3 regions of the Pseudomonas sp. YH-1 genome follow, and region 3 is predicted to be linked to each of the others. Evidence: predicted binding sites of a transcription regulator. Region 3 holds the regulator's gene; each other region holds the start of a gene.

Region 1 (3,215 bases), 1.4 Mb from region 3:
GCTGCCGGCTGGGCCGGAGCGGCGCCCGGCGCGACCGGAGCAGCACCCTCGGGCAGCTTCTGCGTCCCGCCATCCTGTCCCTCGATGGCCCGCTGGGCCTTCTTGGTCAGGACGATGATGTCGATGCGGCGGTTCACCGGGTTGAGCGGCTTGTCACGGTCGAACAGCGCGGAAGAGGCGTACCCCACCACGCGGGCGATCTGGTCTACCGGATAGCCGCCGGCCTCCAGCGCACGGCGTGCGGCGTTGGCGCGGTTGGCTGACAACTCCCAGTTGCCGAACTCGCCGTTGCCGGCGTAAGGCTTGGCATCGGTGTGACCGCTGATGCTGATCTTGTTCGGCACCTGCTTGATGGTCTCGGCCAGCGCCAGCAGGATGTCCTCGAAGTACGGCTGCAGGCGCGCGCTGCCCAGGTCGAACATCGGCCGGTTGTCCGAGTCGACGATCTGGATGCGCAGGCCGTCCTGGGTGATCTCGAAGAGGATCTGGTCCTTGAAGCGCTTCAGGGTCGGGTTCTCGTCGACCTTGTTCTGCAACTCCTGCAGCAACAGCTCCAGACGTTCCTTTTCCACCTGCTCGGCGACGTCCTGGGCCTGTTGCTCGGTGATCTTGGCATTCTCGTCCGGGTTGATCCGCGTCTCGTCGGCGTCCGGCTGGGCCTGGATCTGCGGGTTCAGGGTCTTGTCCGGCGCCGGCGTCGGCGTGCCACCCAGGTCGATGACATAGGGGCTGGCACTCTCGGTGAAACCGATGGGGTCCTGGAAGTAGCCGGAGATGGCCTTCTTCTGCTCCGGCGTGGCCGAGGACAGCAGCCAGAGCACCAGGAAGAACGCCATCATGGCGGTGGCGAAGTCGGCGAAGGCGATCTTCCAGCCACCGCCATGGTGGCCGGCGGCATAGCGCTTGATGCGCTTGACGATGATCGGCTGGTTGTTATCCATGCTTAGCGCCCACGTACCGCCTGTTCCAGCTCACTGAAGCTGGGACGGTGCGCCGGCAGCAGCACCTTGCGGCCGAACTCGACGGCCAGCGACGGCGGCATGCCGGAGGCGGACGCCACCAGGCAGGCCTTGATCGACTCGTAAAGGTTCAGCTCTTCCTTGGCGTCATGCTCCAGGGCGTTGGCCAGCGGACCGACAAAGCCGTAGGCCGCGAGAATACCGAGGAAGGTACCCACCAGCGCTGCGGCGACGTGGTGGCCGATCTCGGCCTGGCTACCCTGGCCGAGCAGGGCCATGGTGATCACGATACCCAGGACCGCGGCAACGATACCGAAGCCCGGCAGGGCGTCGGCGACGCGGGTCACGGCATGGGCCGGGTGTTCCAGATCTTCCTTCAGGCTGCCCAGCTCCATGTCGAACAGGCCTTCCAGCTCGTGGGGCGCCATGTTGCCGGAGGACATGATGCGCAGGTAATCGCAGACATACGCCGTCATGCGTTCGTCCTTGAGCACCGCGGGGTACTTGCTGAAGATCGGGCTGGCGGCCGGGTCCTCGACATCGGCCTCGATGGCCATCATGCCTTCACGACGGCTCTTGTTGAGCACTTCATAAAGCATGCCCAGCACCTCCAGGTAGAAGGTGTGGGTGAAGCGGTTGCCGAACATCTTCGGCGCCTTCTTCAGCACGGTCATGAAGGTGCTGCCGGGGTTCGCCTGAAGGAATGCACCCAGCGCGGCGCCGCCGATGATCAGCACCTCGAACGGCTGAATGATGGCCGCGATCTTGCCGCCGGAGAGCATGTAGCCGCCGAGCACGCTGGCCATGAGAACGATGATGCCGATGATTTTTGCCATGGGGACCGGACTGAAACGGTGAACAGAAAGGGAGGCATGTTTCCCGCCTCCCTGTTGTTATCGGAGATTTCGGGCAAGACTATAGGCCGAAAACACTAAAAACCAGTTCGGCGCCTCACGCATGTCAAAGCAAATGCTTCATCCAGAGCGTCTCAAGGCCTGGCTCGATCAGTTGGAAGATCTGCCTTTACCGGTTCCGCTGGAGCAGCGCGATGACATTCGCCGTGCGTTGAACGATAGCCGGCGCTCGATCCGAGAGATCGCCGACCTGCTGCAGGACGCGCCAACGCTGGCGTTCGCCATCCTGCGCGAAGCCAACCGGGCACAGAGCGCCAGGGACAATCCGGCGGAAAGCCTGGAAGTTGCGCTCAACCGCCTGGGCCTGAGTCGCGCCAGCCAGTTGCTCGACAGCCTCCCCGCGGTGCCCGAGGCGCAGATGCCGCGCGCGCTGAACCAGCTGCTGCTGATCAGCCGCCATGCCATGCAGCAGGCCAGCGGCCTGTTCGCCAATCGCCTGGCGCGACTCTGGCAGGAAATTCACTGGGGCAGTCTGTTCACCCTCGCGCCGCTGTGGGCGCTGGCGACCGCAAGACCGGAGCTGATGGAGAGCTGGCAGCGCCAGGTCTACGGCCTGGGCCGCTGCAGCAGCGAGGTCGAAGAGGAACTGCTCGGCACCCGGCTGCTGCCGCTGTGCCGCGCGCTGGCCGACAGTTGGCGGCTGCCGGACTGGGTTGGCCAGGGCTACGCCCTGCTCAGCGACGACAAGCGCCTGCTGGTGCGTGCCCTGCATGTTGCGCATACCGAGCATGAACCACTGGGCCAGCAGCAACGCCTGGACGCCGACCCGGAGCTGCAACGCTGGCTGACCCGCCCGGCCAACACCATTCTCCTCGCCAACAGCATCACCATGGCCGCGCACCAATCCTGGGGCGGCGTACACATGCTGCGCTGGCAGCGCCTGACCAGCCTTTATCTGCAGATACCGCTGGAAGAACTGCAACAGATAGTCCACGGTCTCGCCGCGCAGAGCGCCCGCCGCCACGCCCGCCCGCTACTCTGGCACCCCGCCGAGGCGCTGCTGTGGCCCTGGGACGCGCGCCGCTGGCTCAACGGGCCGAAAGCCGAGGAACCGGCCAAGGCGCCGGACACCCTGGCCGAATGGCGCCAGCACTGCACCCGCCTGATGCAGGCGCCCAGCCCGTTCGGCAACGCCGTGCAGCTGCTCGACTGCGCCACCGCAGCGCTGCAAGCCTGCGGCCTGCAGCGCGGCATGATCCTGCTGGCCGACAAGGGCGGCAGCTGGCTGCAGGCGCGTCGGCACTTCGGCCTCGACGGCGAGATCGGCGATTTCAAACTGGAGGTCGCCGCCAGCCCGGTGCTGCGCAAACTCCTGCAACAGACCGGTCAGCTGCGCCTGAGC
Region 2 (3,215 bases), 3.3 Mb from region 3:
GCAGGAAGTCAGCATCAACGGCGAAGACCAACTGGTCTCCATGACTCCGGTGAAGGGCCTGCCGGGAGTGACCTGGTACGTCGCACTGGTGCTCAACAAGGACTCCGCCTACGCGATGCTCAGCGACTTCCGCAACACCGCCATCATCGCCACCGTCATCGCCATCGTCGCCATCCTGCTCCTGCTCGGCATGCTGATCCGCGTGCTGATGGCACCGCTGACCGACATGGGCCGCGCCATGCAGGACATCGCTCAAGGCGAAGGCGACCTGACCAAGCGCCTGCAGGTCGCCAGCAACGACGAATTCGGTGTGCTGGCCAACGCCTTCAATCGCTTCGTCGAGCGTATCCACGAGTCCATCCGTGAGGTGGCCTCCACCGCACGCCAGCTGCACGACGTCTCGCAACTGGTGGTGAACGCCTCCAACTCCTCCATGAGCAACTCCGACGAGCAGGCCAATCGCACCAACAGCGTGGCCGCAGCGATCAACGAGCTGGGCGCTGCCGCCCAGGAAATCGCCCGCAACGCCGCCGACGCGTCCCACCACGCCACCGACGCCTCGCACCAGGCCGGCGACGGTCGTCAGGTGGTGGAACAGACCATCAGCGCGATGAACCTGCTGTCGGACAAGATCAGCTCGGCCTGCGCCAACATCGAAGCGCTGAATAGCCGCACGGTGAACATCGGGCAGATCCTCGAAGTGATCAAGGGCATCTCCGAGCAGACCAACCTGCTGGCCCTGAACGCCGCCATCGAGGCCGCCCGCGCCGGTGAAGCGGGCCGTGGCTTCGCTGTGGTGGCGGACGAGGTGCGCAACCTGGCGCACCGCGCCCAGGAGTCCGCGCAGGAAATCCAGAAGATGATCGAGGAGTTGCAGGTCGGCGCTCGCGAGGCCGTGGACACCATGACCGAAAGCCAGCGCTACAGCCTGGAGAGCGTGGAAATCGCCAACCGCGCCGGCGAGCGCCTGGCCAGCGTCACCCACCGCATCGGCGAGATCGACTCGATGAACCAGTCGGTGGCCACCGCCACTGAGGAACAGACCGCCGTGGTCGACTCGCTGAACATGGACATTACCGAGATCAACACCCTGAACCAGGAAGGCGTGGAGAACCTGCAAGCCACCCTGCGCGCCTGCGCCGACCTGGAGAACCAGGCTGGCCGCCTGCGTCACCTGGTGGACAGCTTCCGCATCTGATTTTCAGCACGGATGAAAAAGGCGCCTTCGGGCGCCTTTTTTTTCGCGAGCTATCCAGAAGCAGACGCCGCTTGCACAGGGGCCGTGTCAACACACCTGTATCAGCGCTGAAACACCCGCCACAGAGCCACCTCTACCGTTCGTCCGACTCTTTCAAGCTTCCCTCGCGCACGCCGAAATCAAGGGTGAAGGCCTTTGATAGCAACCAACAAACCGGGCCTGTCGTCACCGCCGGCACAAGGGAGTTCCGGCCACGCCCGCACGGCTATCCGCCGCGCCGGTGCCGTCCGTTTCACACCAAGGGGACGGACGTTCTGCGGCGACACCGGATCTGTCGCCCGGACCAACGCCGTTCAGGCATCCCACTACTTCCGGACTCGCAGCATGATCAAGAGCCTGAAATTCAGCCATAAGATCCTTCTGGCCGCCTCGCTTGTTGTTTTCTCGGCATTCGCCCTCTTCACCCTCTACAACGACTACCTGCAGCGCAACGCGATCCGCGAGGACCTCGAGGATTATCTGCGGGAAATGGGCGACGTGAGCGCCAGCAATATCCAGAACTGGCTGAGCGGCCGACTGCTGCTGATCGAAAGCACTGCGCAGACCATCGCCCGCGACAGCACGCCGGAACACCTGAGCGAGCTGCTGGAGCAGGACACCCTGCGCAAGACCTTCAACTTCACCTACCTGGGCCAGGAAGACGGCACCTTCACCATGCGCCCCAACAGCGCCATGCCTGACGGTTACGACCCTCGCACCCGCCCCTGGTACAAGGATGCCGTCGCGGCCGGCGGCACTACGCTGACCGAGCCGTACATCGACGCAGCCACCCAGGAGCTGATCATGACCGTGGCCACCCCGGCCCGCGCCGCTGGCAAGACCGTGGGCGTGGTCGGCGGCGACCTCGGCCTGCAGACCCTGGTACAGATCATCAACTCGCTGGACTTCAGCGGCATGGGCTACGCCTTCCTGGTCAGCGGTGACGGCAAGATCCTGGTGCACCCGGACAAGAGCTTCATCATGAAGTCTCTCTCCGACATCTACCCGCAGAACACCCCGAAGATCGGCGGCGGCTTCAGCGAGGCCGAGCTCAATGGCCACACGCGCATCCTCAGCTTCACCCAGGTGAAGGGCCTGCCGTCGGTGAACTGGTACATCGGCCTGTCCATCGACAAGGACGCCGCCTACTCCATGCTGAGCAAGTTCCGCGCATCGGCCATCGTTGCCGCCGCCATCGCCATCGTCGCCATCCTGCTCCTGCTGGGCATGCTGATCCGCGTGCTGATGCAGCCGCTGACCACCATGGGCCGCGCCATGGAAGACATCGCCCAGGGCGAAGGCGACCTGACCAAGCGCCTGAAGGTCGCCAGCAACGACGAGTTTGGCGTGCTGGGCAATGCCTTCAACCGCTTCGTCGAGCGCATCCACGAATCGATTCGCGAGGTGGCTTCCACCGCACGCCAGTTGCACGACGTCTCGCAACTGGTGGTGAACGCCTCCAATTCGTCCATGAGCAACTCCGACGAGCAATCCAATCGCACCAATAGTGTGGCCGCGGCGATCAACGAACTGGGCGCTGCCGCCCAGGAAATCGCCCGCAACGCCGCCGACGCGTCCCACCACGCCACCGACGCCTCGCACCAGGCCGGCGACGGCCGTCAGGTGGTGGAGCAGACCATCAGTGCGATGAACCTGTTGTCCGACAAGATCAGCTCGGCCTGCGCCAACATCGAAGCGCTGAACAGCCGCACGGTGAACATCGGGCAGATCCTCGAAGTGATCAAGGGCATCTCCGAGCAGACCAACCTGCTGGCCCTGAACGCCGCCATCGAGGCCGCCCGTGCCGGTGAAGCCGGCCGTGGCTTCGCTGTGGTGGCGGACGAGGTGCGCAACCTCGCCCACCGCGCCCAGGAGTCGGCGCAGCAGATCCAGAAGATGATCGAGGAACTGCAGGTCGGCGCCCGCGAAGCGGTGGACACCATGACCGAGAGCCAGCGCTACAGCCTGGAAAGCGTGG
Region 3 (3,215 bases):
AGCACTGCAACCGGATTAGCCGAAACGCCAGAAGCGTGACGGTCGAACGACGAGACAAGGTATTGATATGGGTATGCATCCGGTTCAGGTAATCGCAGTCACCGGTGGCAAGGGTGGCGTAGGCAAGACCAACGTGTCGGTGAACCTGTCGCTGGCGCTGGCCGATCTCGGCCGCCGCGTCATGCTGCTGGACGCCGACCTGGGCCTGGCCAACGTCGACGTGCTGCTGGGGCTGTCGCCCAAGCGGACGCTGGCCGACGTGATCGAAGGCGAATGCGACCTGCGCGACGTGATCCTCCAGGGCCCCGGTGGCATCCGCATCGTTCCGGCGGCCTCGGGCACCCAGAGCATGGTGCACCTCACGCCGATGCAGCACGCCGGCCTGATCCAGGCCTTCAGCGACATCAGCGACAACATCGACGTGCTGGTGGTGGACACCGCCGCCGGCATCGGTGACTCGGTGGTGAGCTTCGTTCGTGCCGCCCAGGAAGTGCTGCTGGTCGTTTGTGATGAACCCACGTCCATCACCGATGCCTACGCTTTGATCAAGCTGCTCAACCGCGACTACGGCATGACCCGTTTCCGCGTGCTGGCGAACATGGCCCACAGTCCCCAGGAAGGCCGCAATCTGTTCGCCAAGCTGACCAAGGTCACCGACCGCTTCCTGGATGTGGCGCTGCAGTACGTCGGCGCCATTCCCTACGACGAGTCGGTGCGCAAGGCGGTGCAGAAGCAGCGTTCGGTGTATGAGGCGTTCCCGCGCAGCAAGGCTTCCCTGGCCTTCCGTGCGGTGGCGCAGAAGGTCGACAGCTGGCCGCTGCCGGCCAACCCACGAGGGCACCTGGAGTTCTTCGTCGAGCGCCTGGTGCAACATCCCACGGGTTCGGCCGTATGACCGCGGCCTCCGGAGCGCGTATGTACAGCAAGGCACAGGCGCACAACTCCCAGGAACTGCTGATCCAGAAACACGCCCCGCTGGTGAAGCGCATCGCCTACCACCTGCTCGGCCGCCTGCCGGCCAGCGTGCAGGTGGAGGACCTGATGCAGGCCGGCATGATCGGCCTGCTGGAGGCAGCGAAGAAGTACGACCAGGGCAAGGGTGCGAGCTTCGAAACCTACGCCGGCATCCGCATCCGTGGCGCCATGCTCGATGAGGTGCGCAAGGGCGACTGGGCCCCGCGTTCGGTCCACCGCAACACCCGCATGGTCAGTGATGCGATCCGCGCCGTCGAAGCGCGCACCGGACGCGACGCTAAAGATCAGGAGGTTGCTGCCGAACTCAATATGAGCCTCGAAGATTATTACGGCATCCTCAGCGACACCCAGGGCAGCCGTCTGTACAGCTTCGATGACATGTTGCAGGACGGCGACCAGGGCAGCGGCTTTGCCGAAGACGCCTCGCACCACGAGAACGAGCCGTCCCACGGGCTGGAAGACGAACGCTTCCAGGCCGCCCTGGCCGATGCCATCAGCAAGCTGCCCGAGCGTGAGCGGCTGGTACTGGCCCTGTACTACGACGAGGAGCTCAACCTCAAGGAGATCGGCGAAGTGCTGGGCGTCAGCGAATCCCGCGTCAGCCAGCTGCACAGCCAGTGCGCCGCGCGCCTGCGCTCGCGTCTGGCGGAGTGGCGCGCGCGCTGAGCATCGGGTAGTTTCGCGTCGGCTGCCTCTGTGGGGCGGTGCTGAAGGGATTTTCCTTAGGCAAGTTATAGGCTTACGAATTTTTGGGTGACGTTCCTTTGACGCGCCCACCGCAAAGAGCGCACGGCGCTCGATGAATTGACGGCACGCCCGCCAGGGCGCGTTTGGTATCGATGGAGGCAGGTTTGGACAAGAACATGAAAATTCTCATCGTGGACGACTTTTCCACGATGAGGCGCATCATCAAGAACCTCCTGCGGGACCTGGGGTTCACCAACACCGCAGAGGCCGACGACGGCACCACTGCGCTGCCGATGCTGCACAGCGGCAACTTCGACTTCCTCGTTACCGACTGGAACATGCCTGGCATGACCGGCATCGACCTGCTTCGTGCGGTCCGCGCCGACGAGCGTCTGAAGCACCTGCCAGTGCTGATGGTCACCGCCGAAGCCAAGCGCGACCAGATCATCGAAGCGGCCCAGGCCGGGGTCAACGGCTATGTGGTCAAGCCTTTCACCGCTCAGGTGCTGAAAGAAAAGATCGAGAAGATTTTCGAGCGGGTCGGCAGCTGAGGCTGACAAGAGGGCGTCATGGATTTCAACGAATCCGCGGGTGACTTCGAGTCGACCCTGAAAAAACACGCGCGCGAGTTGGTCGAATGCCTCGAGCAGGGCGACGTGCAGACCGCCGTGCAACTGATCTCCGAGCTCAACCAGGCGCGCGATCGTGGGCTTTACCAGGAAGTGGGCAAGCTCACCCGTGAGCTGCACAACGCCATCGTCAACTTCCAGATCGACCCCAGCTCTCCGCGTGCCCAGGAAGTCTCGCAGATCGCCGACGCCACTGATCGCCTGTCCTACGTGGTGACGATGACCGAGAAAGCGGCCAACCGCACCATGGACCTGGTGGAAGAGTGCACCCCGGTGGTCATGCACATCGAGACCCAGGCCAAGGAACTGCAGGAAGACTGGTCGCGGTTCATGCGTCGCGAACTGGGCCCCGAGGCCTTCCGTGACCTGGCCAAGCGTGTCGAGCAGTTCCTCTACATCAGCGCCCAGGACAGCCGCAAGCTCTCCGCGCACCTGAACGACATCCTGCTCGCGCAGGACTTCCAGGACCTCACCGGGCAGGTGATCAAGCGCGTCACCAAGCTGGTGACCGAGGTCGAGTCGAACCTGGTGAAGCTGGTCTGGATGGCGGGACAGGTCGATCGCTACGCCGGCATCGAGCATGACCACGAGAGCATGCGCGACGCGGTGGAAAAAGAAAGATCGTCCAAGGGTGAAGGTCCGCAGATTGCTGCCGATACAAGAAAGGACGTCGTATCCGGTCAGGACGATGTCGATGACCTGTTGTCCAGCCTTGGTTTTTAAGCGTCCGCTGACGCTGTAGAGGGAGCACCGAATGAGCTTCGACGCCGATGACGAAATCCTCCAGGACTTCCTGGTGGAGGCCGGCGAGATTCTCGAGCTACTGTCCGAACAACTGGTCGAGCTGGAAAGCCGCCCGGATGACATGGACCTGCTCAATGCAATCTTCCGTGGGTTCCATACCGTCAAAGGTGGTGCCGGCTT

The links. Region 3 encodes FliA, which starts transcription of late flagellar genes. Its sites were predicted from a motif close to CTAAAGTTTNNNNNNNNNNNGCCGNTAA; they were not measured.
Region 1: motA (flagellar motor stator protein MotA) is a predicted target of FliA. The motif match lies at 1,853-1,880, and genes of this name have one in related genera.
Region 2: ACKI1H_RS11300 (methyl-accepting chemotaxis protein) is a predicted target of FliA. The motif match lies at 1,351-1,378, and genes of this name have one in related genera.

What each region holds. Positions count from the first base shown of each region.
Region 1 is NZ_CP178184.1:339,104-342,318, forward strand. It holds gene motB (flagellar motor protein MotB) at 1-941, opposite strand, end outside; gene motA (flagellar motor stator protein MotA) at 944-1,795, opposite strand; gene ACKI1H_RS01630 (HDOD domain-containing protein) at 1,929-3,215, shown strand, end outside.
Region 2 is NZ_CP178184.1:2,387,287-2,390,501, reverse strand. It holds gene ACKI1H_RS11305 (methyl-accepting chemotaxis protein) at 1-1,198, shown strand, start outside; gene ACKI1H_RS11300 (methyl-accepting chemotaxis protein) at 1,583-3,215, shown strand, end outside.
Region 3 is NZ_CP178184.1:5,640,239-5,643,453, reverse strand. It holds gene fleN (flagellar synthesis regulator FleN) at 68-895, shown strand; gene fliA (RNA polymerase sigma factor FliA) at 892-1,641, shown strand; gene ACKI1H_RS25750 (chemotaxis response regulator CheY) at 1,839-2,213, shown strand; gene ACKI1H_RS25745 (protein phosphatase CheZ) at 2,232-3,014, shown strand; gene ACKI1H_RS25740 (chemotaxis protein CheA) at 3,046-3,215, shown strand, end outside.